Regions from separate parts of the Sphaerisporangium sp. NBC_01403 genome, predicted to be linked through region 1. Evidence: riboswitches for the same ligand, from Rfam matches in the RefSeq annotation. Region 1 holds a riboswitch; the other holds the start of a gene.
The links. Region 1 has a riboswitch for cyclic di-AMP ahead of OG589_RS29320 (hypothetical protein). Riboswitches for the same ligand answer to the same signal wherever they lie in the genome.

Region 1 (4,941 bases):
CTGCAGTCGCTGACGCCCAAGGAGCTTCACGACAGGGCGGTGCGCTACGCCGTGGCGCACGGCGACTTCGGCTTCCTGTGGGAGCTCCTGAAGGTGATCCCGGCGGCCGAGGCCGCGAGCGGTCACGCGGACGAGACGGCCAACGACCTCAGCCGGGTGTCGGCGCTGCTCAGCGACGCGATGGCCTCCGGTGAGGGCGAGCTTGGCGAGGCGCTGCGCCCCGTCTACATCGCCTACCTTTCCGAGCACCCCGACGCCTGAGCGTTCCGCGCCGGCTCTAGGCTCCAGGGCATGGCATCGGTGAATGTGGAGCGTACTGACAACGGCTTCGTGGCGCGCAACGCGCGCGGAGCGGAGGTCGCGATGGGCAGCGGCGACGAGGAGGGGGTCTTCACCCCCGTGGAGCTGCTGCTCGCCGCGGTCGGAGGCTGCAACATCGTGACCGTCGAGCCGCTCACCGCGCAGCGCGGGCACAGGCTCGTACGGCTGGCGATGACGGTCCAGGCGGACAAGGTCGAGCCCACGCTGCTCGGCCCGGTCACGATCACTTACGACGTCGAGCTGCCCGAGGGCGACGCGCAGGCGGACGAGGTCTTCCGCGCCGTGGCGCACCGGGTCCATGAGCGGCACTGCACGGTGAGCCGCTCCCTGGAGAAGGGCACCGAGGTCAAGGTCGAACTGCCTGAATAGCCGCCTGGCCCGGCGGGTCCGGCCGTACCCGGTCATCCCAGCGAGTTAGACCGAATCTATACCCTGGGATGACGAGTAGCTCAGGCCCCGGTATGTAGTGTTAAGGCAGGTCAAGAGGGATGCGACCAGCCGCCCGAGAGGGCGCCGCAGAGCTTTTTGCCGGAGAAGGACGCGGTGGGGGACCGCGTCCATACTGCGGGACCGCCCGATGCGTTTGGGGGAAGGCATCGGCGCTGGACCGTATAGATCGGGGCCGGGCAGGCGGGGGACTGCCCGGCCCCGATTCATGTCTCCCGGCCTTCGGCCCTGAACGTTCCGCCGCACGTCCCCGCTCGCGCACGCCCGTCTCGTCGTACGGGCGTGCGCTTTCTTTCGCCGCCATTCGGGTGACCCTCTTCATCACCGGTCACACCGGTCACACCCGTCACATTGATCTCCCATCCGGCCCCTACGCTTAACTCGCCATGCGCCCAGATGTCCGAAGTATGGGGGTTTGTGGTGCGAAGGTAGATCTAATAATGCTTTGTAGTCATTTCGTTTGCTTTGTCCTGACTCGGTGGGTAAGGTTTCAACCACGAAAGAGACGGTGACCTGGTCTTCAGTCCGAAGGCCGCCGACTCGAATGTCGAATCTCCAGGGCTCCAGGGCTCGGGGGAACCGGGGACCCAATCCCTTGGGGTGAATCCGCGCGAGCGGTAGGGCGTACTCCAAGCCCGAACCCGTCAGCTAACCCGGTAGACGTGATTGGAGAGGAGACCCGAGTGGAGCACCCCACTCCGCGCAGTCAGTCCACCGGGCAACCCTAGACCCGGATCTTCGCCGTCAGAAGCGGCAAGTCGGCTGGTAGCAGCCGTGCACCGAGCGACACACCCTCTGTGACACATGGTGGCGAGTGCCACCGCTAACCGACCACGTACGAATGCGGGCTCAGCGCCGCGATGGACCGTGAACCGGTCTCGCTTACGCCCTGAGAACGCTTTCCATCCCCCGCACCGAACTCTTGACCACTCGGAGCGCGGGTCCCCTTGTCTTCTGATGAAAGATCCTTCCCTCCCATGGCCTTTTTCCAGAACACCCCTAGAAGTCGATGGACATCTCGCTTCGCCGGCGTAGCCCTCGCATGCGCCACCGCCGTCTGCACGACCGCCACGGCCCGCGCCGACGACCAGCCGGTCACCTCCGTTCCGGTCCAGGCCGAGAAGCCGATGTTGCTCAAGGGCTCTACGAAGGCCTCCTACTTCTGGGACGACGCCTCCGGCCGCATGGGTGACACGGGACTGCCCGCCATCGGCAAGCCCATGCAGAAGGGCCTGTTCGCCAGCCCCTGCTGGCCCCTCGGCACCGAGGGGTACGTCCTCTACAAGGACAAGAAGGCACCCTTCTTCATCGGTGACCGCGGCCCGGGCATCCCGTCCGAGAGCGGCGTCATGCTGGACATCGACGGGAAGACCTTCGCGGAGCTGACCGGCGGAACCTTCAGCAACTCCTCCCTCGTGGTGACCGGCTTCAACGCCGGCCACATCAAGGTCGACTACGTCATCACCAAGTGGGGCGACGGCGTGGGCAAGAAGAACTACCCGGTGCCGTTCTCGAGCGGCGCGTGGGGCGTCATCGACAAGAACCCCGCCAAGCCCCCGATCCCGGTGGTCCTCGCCGCCGACTGACCCCCGGAGCCCCCCCCGCGCGGAAGGCCTCCCGGGAACCATGTGAAAGCCCCACAAGAAGGCACGTAAAGCCACCGCGGATGTGCGGAGGTTGGCCAGGACTGCTAAAGTCACCGTAGTCACGCGCCGCTAGCTCAGTTGGTTAGAGCAGCTGACTCTTAATCAGCGGGTCCGGGGTTCGAGTCCCTGGCGGCGCACCACAGCTTTGATCGGTGACCTGGGCGCTCTCCACTTCGCGGAGGGCGCCCACAGTCATTTCCGGCCCCCTTGCGCTCGGAGCTTGGCGGGAACCGCCCCTGGGGGATCATCACCTGAGTGGTACCGCTGTCTGTAGGGCCGATCTTCCCGCTGGCGGCATGGTGGCGGCCTCAGCCCCGCTGAAATGGTGGTCGCACCGAGTACCCGATCCACCAGGAGAAGATCCACATGCGGAGCGCACCCCGTCGGCGCCGGTTCTTTCCACCCCTCGCCGCCGCCCTGCTGGCGGCCGTGGGCACGGCCGCCCTGGCACAGCCCGCCGCGGCCGGCGGCTACGATCCCGTGCCCGAGCTGCGCCGGAAGGCCCATTCGCTGAGCGGTACCGCGCCGTCCGGTGACCTTGGCGACCTGCGCCCGCTCGGCCGGGCCGTGGGCGACGCCAAGGTGGTGGGGCTGGGCGAGGCCACGCACGGAGCGCACGAGTTCTTCACGATGAAGCACAGGGTGTTCCGCTATCTCGTCGAGGAGAAGGGTTTCACGACCTTCTCCCTCGAAGCGGGCTGGAGCGCGGGGCTGCGGCTGAACGACTATGTCCTGCACGGGAAGGGCGACCCGAAAACGATCATCAACGAGGAGTTCGGCAAGCTGGGCATGTGGACCGTCCAGGAATACCTGGACCTCATCGGGTGGATGCGCGGGTACAACGCGCACCACGTGAGGAAGGTCCAGTTCATGGGCAACGACGCCAACTACCCCGCTTTGGGTGGGCAGCTCCCGAAGCTGGTGACCGGCTACGCGCGGCGTCACCAGCCCGCCCTGCTGCCGGAGCTCGACGCCCTCTACCGCAACCTGCGCGCCGTACGGGATGCCGACGCCTTCTGGAGCCTGCCGCCGGTAGAGCGCGAGGCATTGGTCTCCCAGGCCGGCCAGGCCCTTGACCTGCTGCGACGGAATCCGGGGCCCGACCAGGAGAGCCACGCGTGGGCGGTGCAGAACGCGCGCTCCATCGTCCAGACCGCCACGGCGCTGTCCTTCGACCCCGGCGACCCGGAGCAGGTGAGCAAGGGCCTCCGGTACCGCGACAAGATCATGGCCGACAACGTCGCGTGGTGGCGGGAGCACACGGGGGAGAAGATCCTGCTGTCGGCCCACAACGCCCACGTGGCGTACGTGCCGTACGACGCGAAGCTCTACCCCAAGGTGCAGGGCGCCTTCCTGCGCGACCGGCTGGGCGCCCGCTACGTCGCGATCGGACTCGCCTTCGGCCAGGGGTCCTTCAGGGCGCAGGACGCGGACGGCCGGTGGGGCGCCGTCACGGTCGGGCCTCCCGCGAAGGGAGGGAACAACGAGGCGTTGGGCCGGGTCGGCTCGTCCGGCTACTTCCTGGACCTGCGCACGACGTCCGCCTCGGCCCGCGCCTGGCTCGACAGGCCCCGGCGTACGCGCGACGCCGGCAGGCTCTGGCCCGAGCCCGAGCGCATGGTCTCGCTGGGAAGGTCCTACGACGCGCTGATCTATCTGCGCGAGACCACGGCCGCGCGTCCCCTGCGCTGATCAGGCGAAGCGTTCGATGGTGACGGGGATCAGTCCTTGCTCGCGGATCGCCTGCCTGTGGTGGTGGAGCAGCGTGCCGATGCCCGGGTCCGGCCCGGGGCCCGGGTTCACGGTCACGTCGAGGCACCAGGCGATGCCCGCCCCGATCCGGCGCAGCTCCCAGGTGACCGTGTGGCCGGCGGCGGTCGCCGTCGCCGTACCTACCACGTGCGCCCGGGGGTCCGCCTGATCGCCGGCCGGCTCCAGCCTCAGCGCCGACCGCAGGCGGGCCAGGCCGCGCTCGTGCAGGTCTCCGGCGAACAGGATGCGGTAGAGGCGCTTCTCGTCACCCGGTGAGCCCAGGTCCAGCGGGTCCTCGGCGGGCAACGGCTGGCAGTCGTGGAAGAAGGCGCGGATCCGTGCTTCCTGCGGCAGTTCGCCCCCGCCGAGCATGGTGTAGGCGTCGGCGGCGTCGGCGCGGCTCACCGGGACCACCCGCTCTCGCAGCAGGGCGTCGGTGCGGATGGCGCGGCTCAACGCCGGGCGATCGCGCCAGGCACCCGTCGCGGGCGTCCACTCGACGCCCGCGATACCGGCCGCGGTGTGGTCGCCGCGCAGGAGGAACTCCTCGACCAGGATGACCGACGGCAACGCCCCACGGCCCCGGTCGCCCGCCGCGGCGAAGATCAGGTAGTAGTCCAGCGGCGGGTCATCCCTCATCAGGGCCTCTCCGCCCACCCTTAGCGGCGAGCCCTCGGCCCCTGGCCATCGCGGACCGTACCGCGCATCCCCACCCACCGTCACATGATCCCCTCCGGGGGCGGCAAGGGCAACGTGCCTTCCGGCGGTCCCTGCT
Region 2 (4,941 bases), 520 kb from region 1:
CAGGACCGCCCGTCGATCGACGACCCGACCAAGATCGACAAGGGCGCGGGCTTCCTGGGCGTGAGCGCCACCGTCGTCATGGAGAAGCAGGGCTTCGGCTATGCCGCCGGTGTCATGTGGGACCTGACCAAGCGCAGCGCCGAGGCCATCACGAGGTTCCCCCAGAAGATCGTCGGGGTGTGGCAGGCGGCCTTCGGCGGCGGCGAGCGTGATGTCACCAGCCCGATGAGCGTCGTCGGCGCGGGCCGCATCGGCGGCGAGATCGCGGCGGCCCCCGTCCCGGTGGAGAACAAGATCGTCGGGCTGCTCCAGCTCCTCGCCGGGGTGAACCTCGCGGTGGGCCTGTTCAACCTGATCCCGCTGCTGCCCCTCGACGGCGGCCAGATCGCCGGAGGGCTCTGGGAGGGGCTCAAGCGGGGGTACGCCCGGGTGCGCCGGCGTCCCGCCCCCGGCCATGTGGACATCGCCAAGGCCCTGCCCCTGACGTACGCGATGGCGGCCGTGCTCCTGGTGATGGGCACCCTGCTCATCTACGCCGACATCGTCAACCCGATCCGCCTGTCAGGCTGACCGGCGCCTCCAGTGCGGCCGCCGCCCGGCTCGGCCGCCGCCCGGCTCGGCCGGCGGCCGGTCGGTGGCTAGTACATCGAGACGTGCACGTGGTCGAAGTGGTTCGCGGTGACGCCGCCGCGGTTGGACATGGCCCGCCACCCGGGGAAGCCCAGGTTGTAGATCCGCTGCTTGTAGATGACGTACTTCACGCCCAGCTTGCGGCCGTTCTTGATGGCCCACGCGGCGACCTGGTCTCCCAGCGCGGCCTGCGCGGCCGAGGGCATCGCGCCGCCGGAGCTGAGCATGAAGTCGCATGCCCGGCCCAGCGGGTGCTCGCCGCCGTCGTTCTCGGCGCGGTAGCAGCCGACCGGGAAGCTGAGGGAGAAGTGGCTCTTCACCTCGGCCCGCATCAGCCGCGTCCTCGGAGTGATGTTGTCGCTGCCGGTGGGAAGCTCCGGCGCCCATGACCCGTTCGCCTTCTTGCCCGGCGCGGTCGGGATGAGCTGGTCGAGCTTGTCCTTGATCTGCCCGATCAGCTTCTCGGCGTCCTTGCGCTGGGCCGTCACCTGGACGACGTCGTCGCGGAGCTGCGCGGTCAGCTTGGTGGCGTCGTCGGCGGCCTTCTTGCGGGCGTTCCTGGCGGAGGTGAACCCCGACAGCTTGGCCGACTGCTCGGCCTGGAGCTGCTGGAGCATGGCGGCGTCACCGTATCCGGGGGACATGAGCTCGCCCACCATGCCGAGGCCGCCGGCCTGGTAGCGGAGCTGGGCGATGTCGCCGACCTGGTTCTCCGCCGCCTTGAGGTCGGTCTCGGCGCTCGCCAGCCGCTCACGGGCGGACTTCTCGGCGGCCTTGGCCTTGGCGACGGCGACGCGCTTGGCGTTGTACTCGCCGATCAGCTTGTCGACCTTCTTGCCGAGGGAGGCGAGCTGAGACTTGAGCTGTTTCTCTGTGGGTTTGGGGGCGGCGTTTCCCGCCGTCGCCTGGCCGAGCATGAGCCCGGCCACGGTAAGGAAGCTGGCGGCCGCATAGGCGTAGCGGCCCGAAGTCGGGGGCAGAGCCCACTCCTCTCCATCTGCCGACCGGGTTAGCTGACGGGTTCGGGCCGGAGACGCCCTACCACGAAGTGGATTCACCCCAAGAACCAATGGGTCCCCGGTTCCCAGGCGGGGCACCTGGGATTAGGCGCACCGACCGATACGGCCGGTGTGCGATGGATGGTAGTGGTAAAGGCCTGGTTATGGCGACTCTTGGGCCTAAATCACCCCAGGTCATCCTGCGACCGGAGCAGCCTGGCCGCCTCCTCGGGGAGGACGTCGTTCACGAAGGCGCCCATCGCGGACTCCGAACCGGCCAGATACTTGAGCTTCCGCTCGGCTCGCCGGATGCTGAACAGCTGGAGGTGCAGGTAGGCCAGGTCGCGCCCGGTGCGCACCGGGGCCTGGTGCCAGGCCGCGACATAGGGCATCGGCACGCCGAACAGCCCGTCCAGCCGCCGGAGCACATCGGTGTAGAGGGGGCCGAAGGCGGCACGCTCCTCGGCGTCCAGCGAGCACAGGTCGGGCACCTGGCGGTTCAGGTAGACGTGCACCTCGAACGGCCACCGGGCCGCGGCGGGGACGAACGCCGTCCAGTGGTCGTTCGACGCCACCAGGCGCGTCTCGGCCTTCCGCTCGGCCGCCAGCACGTCGGCGAACAGGTTGGCGCCCGTCCGCTCCCGGTATCGCCCGGCGGAGGCCAGCATCTGCCGGGTCCGCGGCGTCACGTAGGGATAGGCGTAGATCTGGCCGTGCGGGTGCCCCAGCGTGATGCCGATCTCGGCGCCGCGGTTCTCGAAGCAGAACACCTGCTCCACGCCGGGCAGCGCCGCGAGCTCCGCGGTGCGGTCGGCCCAGGCCGTGAGGACCAGGTCGACCTGGCCGGGGGAGAGCGCGGCGAACGACGACCCGTGCTCGGAGGTGAAGCACACCACCTCGCAGCGGCCGAGGCCGGGCCGTACCTCGCTCAGGCCGCCGACCTGCTCGTAGTCGCCCTCGTGGAAGCTGAAGGACGGGAACCGGTTCTCGAAGACGGCGACGTCGTACTCCGCGGCCGGGATCTCGGTCGCCCGGCCCGGCGCCGAGGGACACAGGGGGCACTCGTCGGCGGGCGGCAGGAACGTACGGCTCTGCCGGTGACCGGCGACCGCGACCCACTCGTCCATGACCGGGTCGTGGCGCAGCTCGGAGGCCGGAGGACGCGGGGGCAGCTCGCGGGTGTCGGGCGCGCCACGGTCGGCGTCGTCGCGGCGGTCGAAGTAGATCAGCTCGCGGCCGTCGGCGAGACGGGTGGCCGTGCGCTTCACTGGGCCACCACCTGCGGGGCCCCGGCGGGATCGGTGATGATCAGCGTGCCGACCTGGTCGGACAGCGCCGACCTGGCCTCCTCGGGCAGGCCCGTGTCGCTGATCACGACATGGGCCTCCTCCAGTTTGGCGATCGTGCTGATGCCCACCGTGCCCCACTTGGTGTGGTCGGCGAGCACGACCAGCTGCTGCGCGGCGGCGACCAGCTCGCGGTTGGTCTCGGCCTCCAGCAGGTTGGGAGTCGTGAACCCCGCCCTGGGGTTCATGCCGTGCACGCCCAGCATCAGCGTGTCGACGTTCAGCTGGCGGATGGCAGCCACGGCGACCGGGCCCACCAGCGCGTCCGACGGAGTGCGCACTCCTCCGGTGAGCACCACGGTCTGGTCGGCGCGCCCGGACCGGTGGAAGACGTCGGCGACCTGCACCGAGTTGGTGATGACGGTCAGCTCGGGGATGTCGGCCAGGTGGTGGGCGAGCGTCCAGGTGGTCGTGCCGGCCGACAGCGCCACGGCGGTGCCCGGGCGTACGAGCTCGGCGGCCTGGCGCGCGATGGCCTCCTTCTCGGCCTGCTGGCGCACGGACTTGGCCGCGAACCCCGGCTCCTCTGTCGACCCGGCGCCCGTGGCGGTGGCGCCGCCGTGCACCTTCTCGATCAGCCCGCGCTCGGCCAGGACCTCCAGGTCGCGGCGGATGGTCATATCGGATACCCCGAGCTCGCGGACCAGGTCGGCGACCCGTGCCGCGCCGTTCCTGCGAACGCGCTCGAGGATCGCCTGCTGCCGTTGCTGGGCCAGCATCGTCTCTCCTCTTCAACAGATTCCAACAAATTATCGCACGTTGCTAACGATCCAATGTTGAAACTTGATGGCGGAGAGCTCCCAACGGGAACCACACGCGTATGACGCGATCTTTGACCTTTGGGCCTTGTACGGCTCCGGCCCCAGGAGCAGTGTGGTTGGACGAGCCGCACGGGAAGGGGACCGCGAGATGGGCAGACGCGCGCGCAAGGGCAAGGCCCGCAGGAAGAAGAAGGCCAACCACGGCAAGCGGCCGGTGTCCCGCTGACCGCCGGAGCACCCGCGGTATCAGCCGCCGCGTCCCCACGCGGCGAGCAGGCGTGTCTGCGGGTCGGCTTCCTCGGGTAAGGGTCTCGCCCACGAGGTGGTCGACCAGGGTGCGCACGTCCCAGCCGCCGCACGCGGTGGGAAGCCGCCACTGGTGTGCCCTCACCCGGTGCACCTGCGCGCCGAAACAGTCGAGAGCCCTCCGGTAGGCCTCCCGGATGTCCATCGTCATCATGCCCCTCCCGCGTCGTCCAACCGACGGTAACCCGCCCGAAAGATCCCGTCAGGGGGAGCGACGGGCGGGTCCACGTCACCGCGCCGGTGAGGACACGAAGGGTCAGTCGAGCTGCCGGAGGGTGTCCTCGATCGCCCGGTGAAATGTCGGATATGCGTAGATCATGGTCTTGAGCTGCTCGATCGGCACCCGCGAGTGGACGGCCAGGGTCAGCATGCTCAGCATCTCGCCCGCGTACGGCCCGGCGGTCGTCGCGCCGACCAGCAAACGCCCGACCGCCACCAGCTTGACGAAGCCCTCGGCCCGGTGGATCCAGCCACGGGCGGACGAGGAGAGCCGGGTGAACGCGGTTCGCGCGGCGAGGCCCTTCTCGCGCGCCTCGCGCTCGGTCATCCCCACCGCCGCCACCTCCGGATCGGTGAAGGTCACCCTCGGGACGGCGTGATAGGACGCGGCCGGCCCGCGCTCGCCCAGGATGTCCGTCAGCGCGATCTCCGCCTGGTACATCGACATGTGGGTGAACGCGCCCTTGCCCGTCACGTCGCCGACCGCCCAGACTCCCTCCCCGGCGCGCATGTGCTCGTCGACCTTGATCGCGTGCGCGGACTCGTCGAGCCCGATCGCGCCGACGCCGAGCGCGGCGAGGTCGGACCTGCGCCCGGTGGCGATCAGCAGCCTCTCGGCACGGTGGCTGCCGTCCTCGGTCATCACGGTGAAGGCGGCCCCGTGGTGGTCCACCCGCGTGA

Region 2: it holds a riboswitch for cyclic di-AMP, as region 1 does, so the genes downstream of both, OG589_RS26890 (coiled-coil domain-containing protein) here and OG589_RS29320 (hypothetical protein) in region 1, are expected to answer to the same signal.

The regions. Positions count from the first base shown of each region.
Region 1 covers NZ_CP109534.1:6,564,115-6,569,055, reverse strand. Annotated here, with positions in the region: gene OG589_RS29330 (hypothetical protein) at 1-261, shown strand, start outside; gene OG589_RS29325 (OsmC family protein) at 292-690, shown strand; cyclic di-AMP (ydaO/yuaA leader) riboswitch at 1,304-1,447, shown strand; gene OG589_RS29320 (hypothetical protein) at 1,746-2,354, shown strand; tRNA gene OG589_RS29315 (tRNA-Lys) at 2,478-2,554, shown strand; gene OG589_RS29310 (erythromycin esterase family protein) at 2,781-4,106, shown strand; gene OG589_RS29305 (hypothetical protein) at 4,107-4,805, opposite strand.
Region 2 covers NZ_CP109534.1:6,042,215-6,047,155, reverse strand. Annotated here, with positions in the region: gene OG589_RS26895 (M50 family metallopeptidase) at 1-570, shown strand, start outside; gene OG589_RS26890 (coiled-coil domain-containing protein) at 639-1,559, opposite strand; cyclic di-AMP (ydaO/yuaA leader) riboswitch at 1,615-1,750, opposite strand; gene galT (galactose-1-phosphate uridylyltransferase) at 1,814-2,896, opposite strand; gene OG589_RS26880 (DeoR/GlpR family DNA-binding transcription regulator) at 2,893-3,693, opposite strand; gene OG589_RS26875 (50S ribosomal protein bL37) at 3,761-3,961, shown strand; partial or broken gene OG589_RS26870 (maleylpyruvate isomerase N-terminal domain-containing protein) at 3,899-4,186, opposite strand; gene OG589_RS26865 (dihydrolipoyl dehydrogenase family protein) at 4,298-4,941, opposite strand, start outside.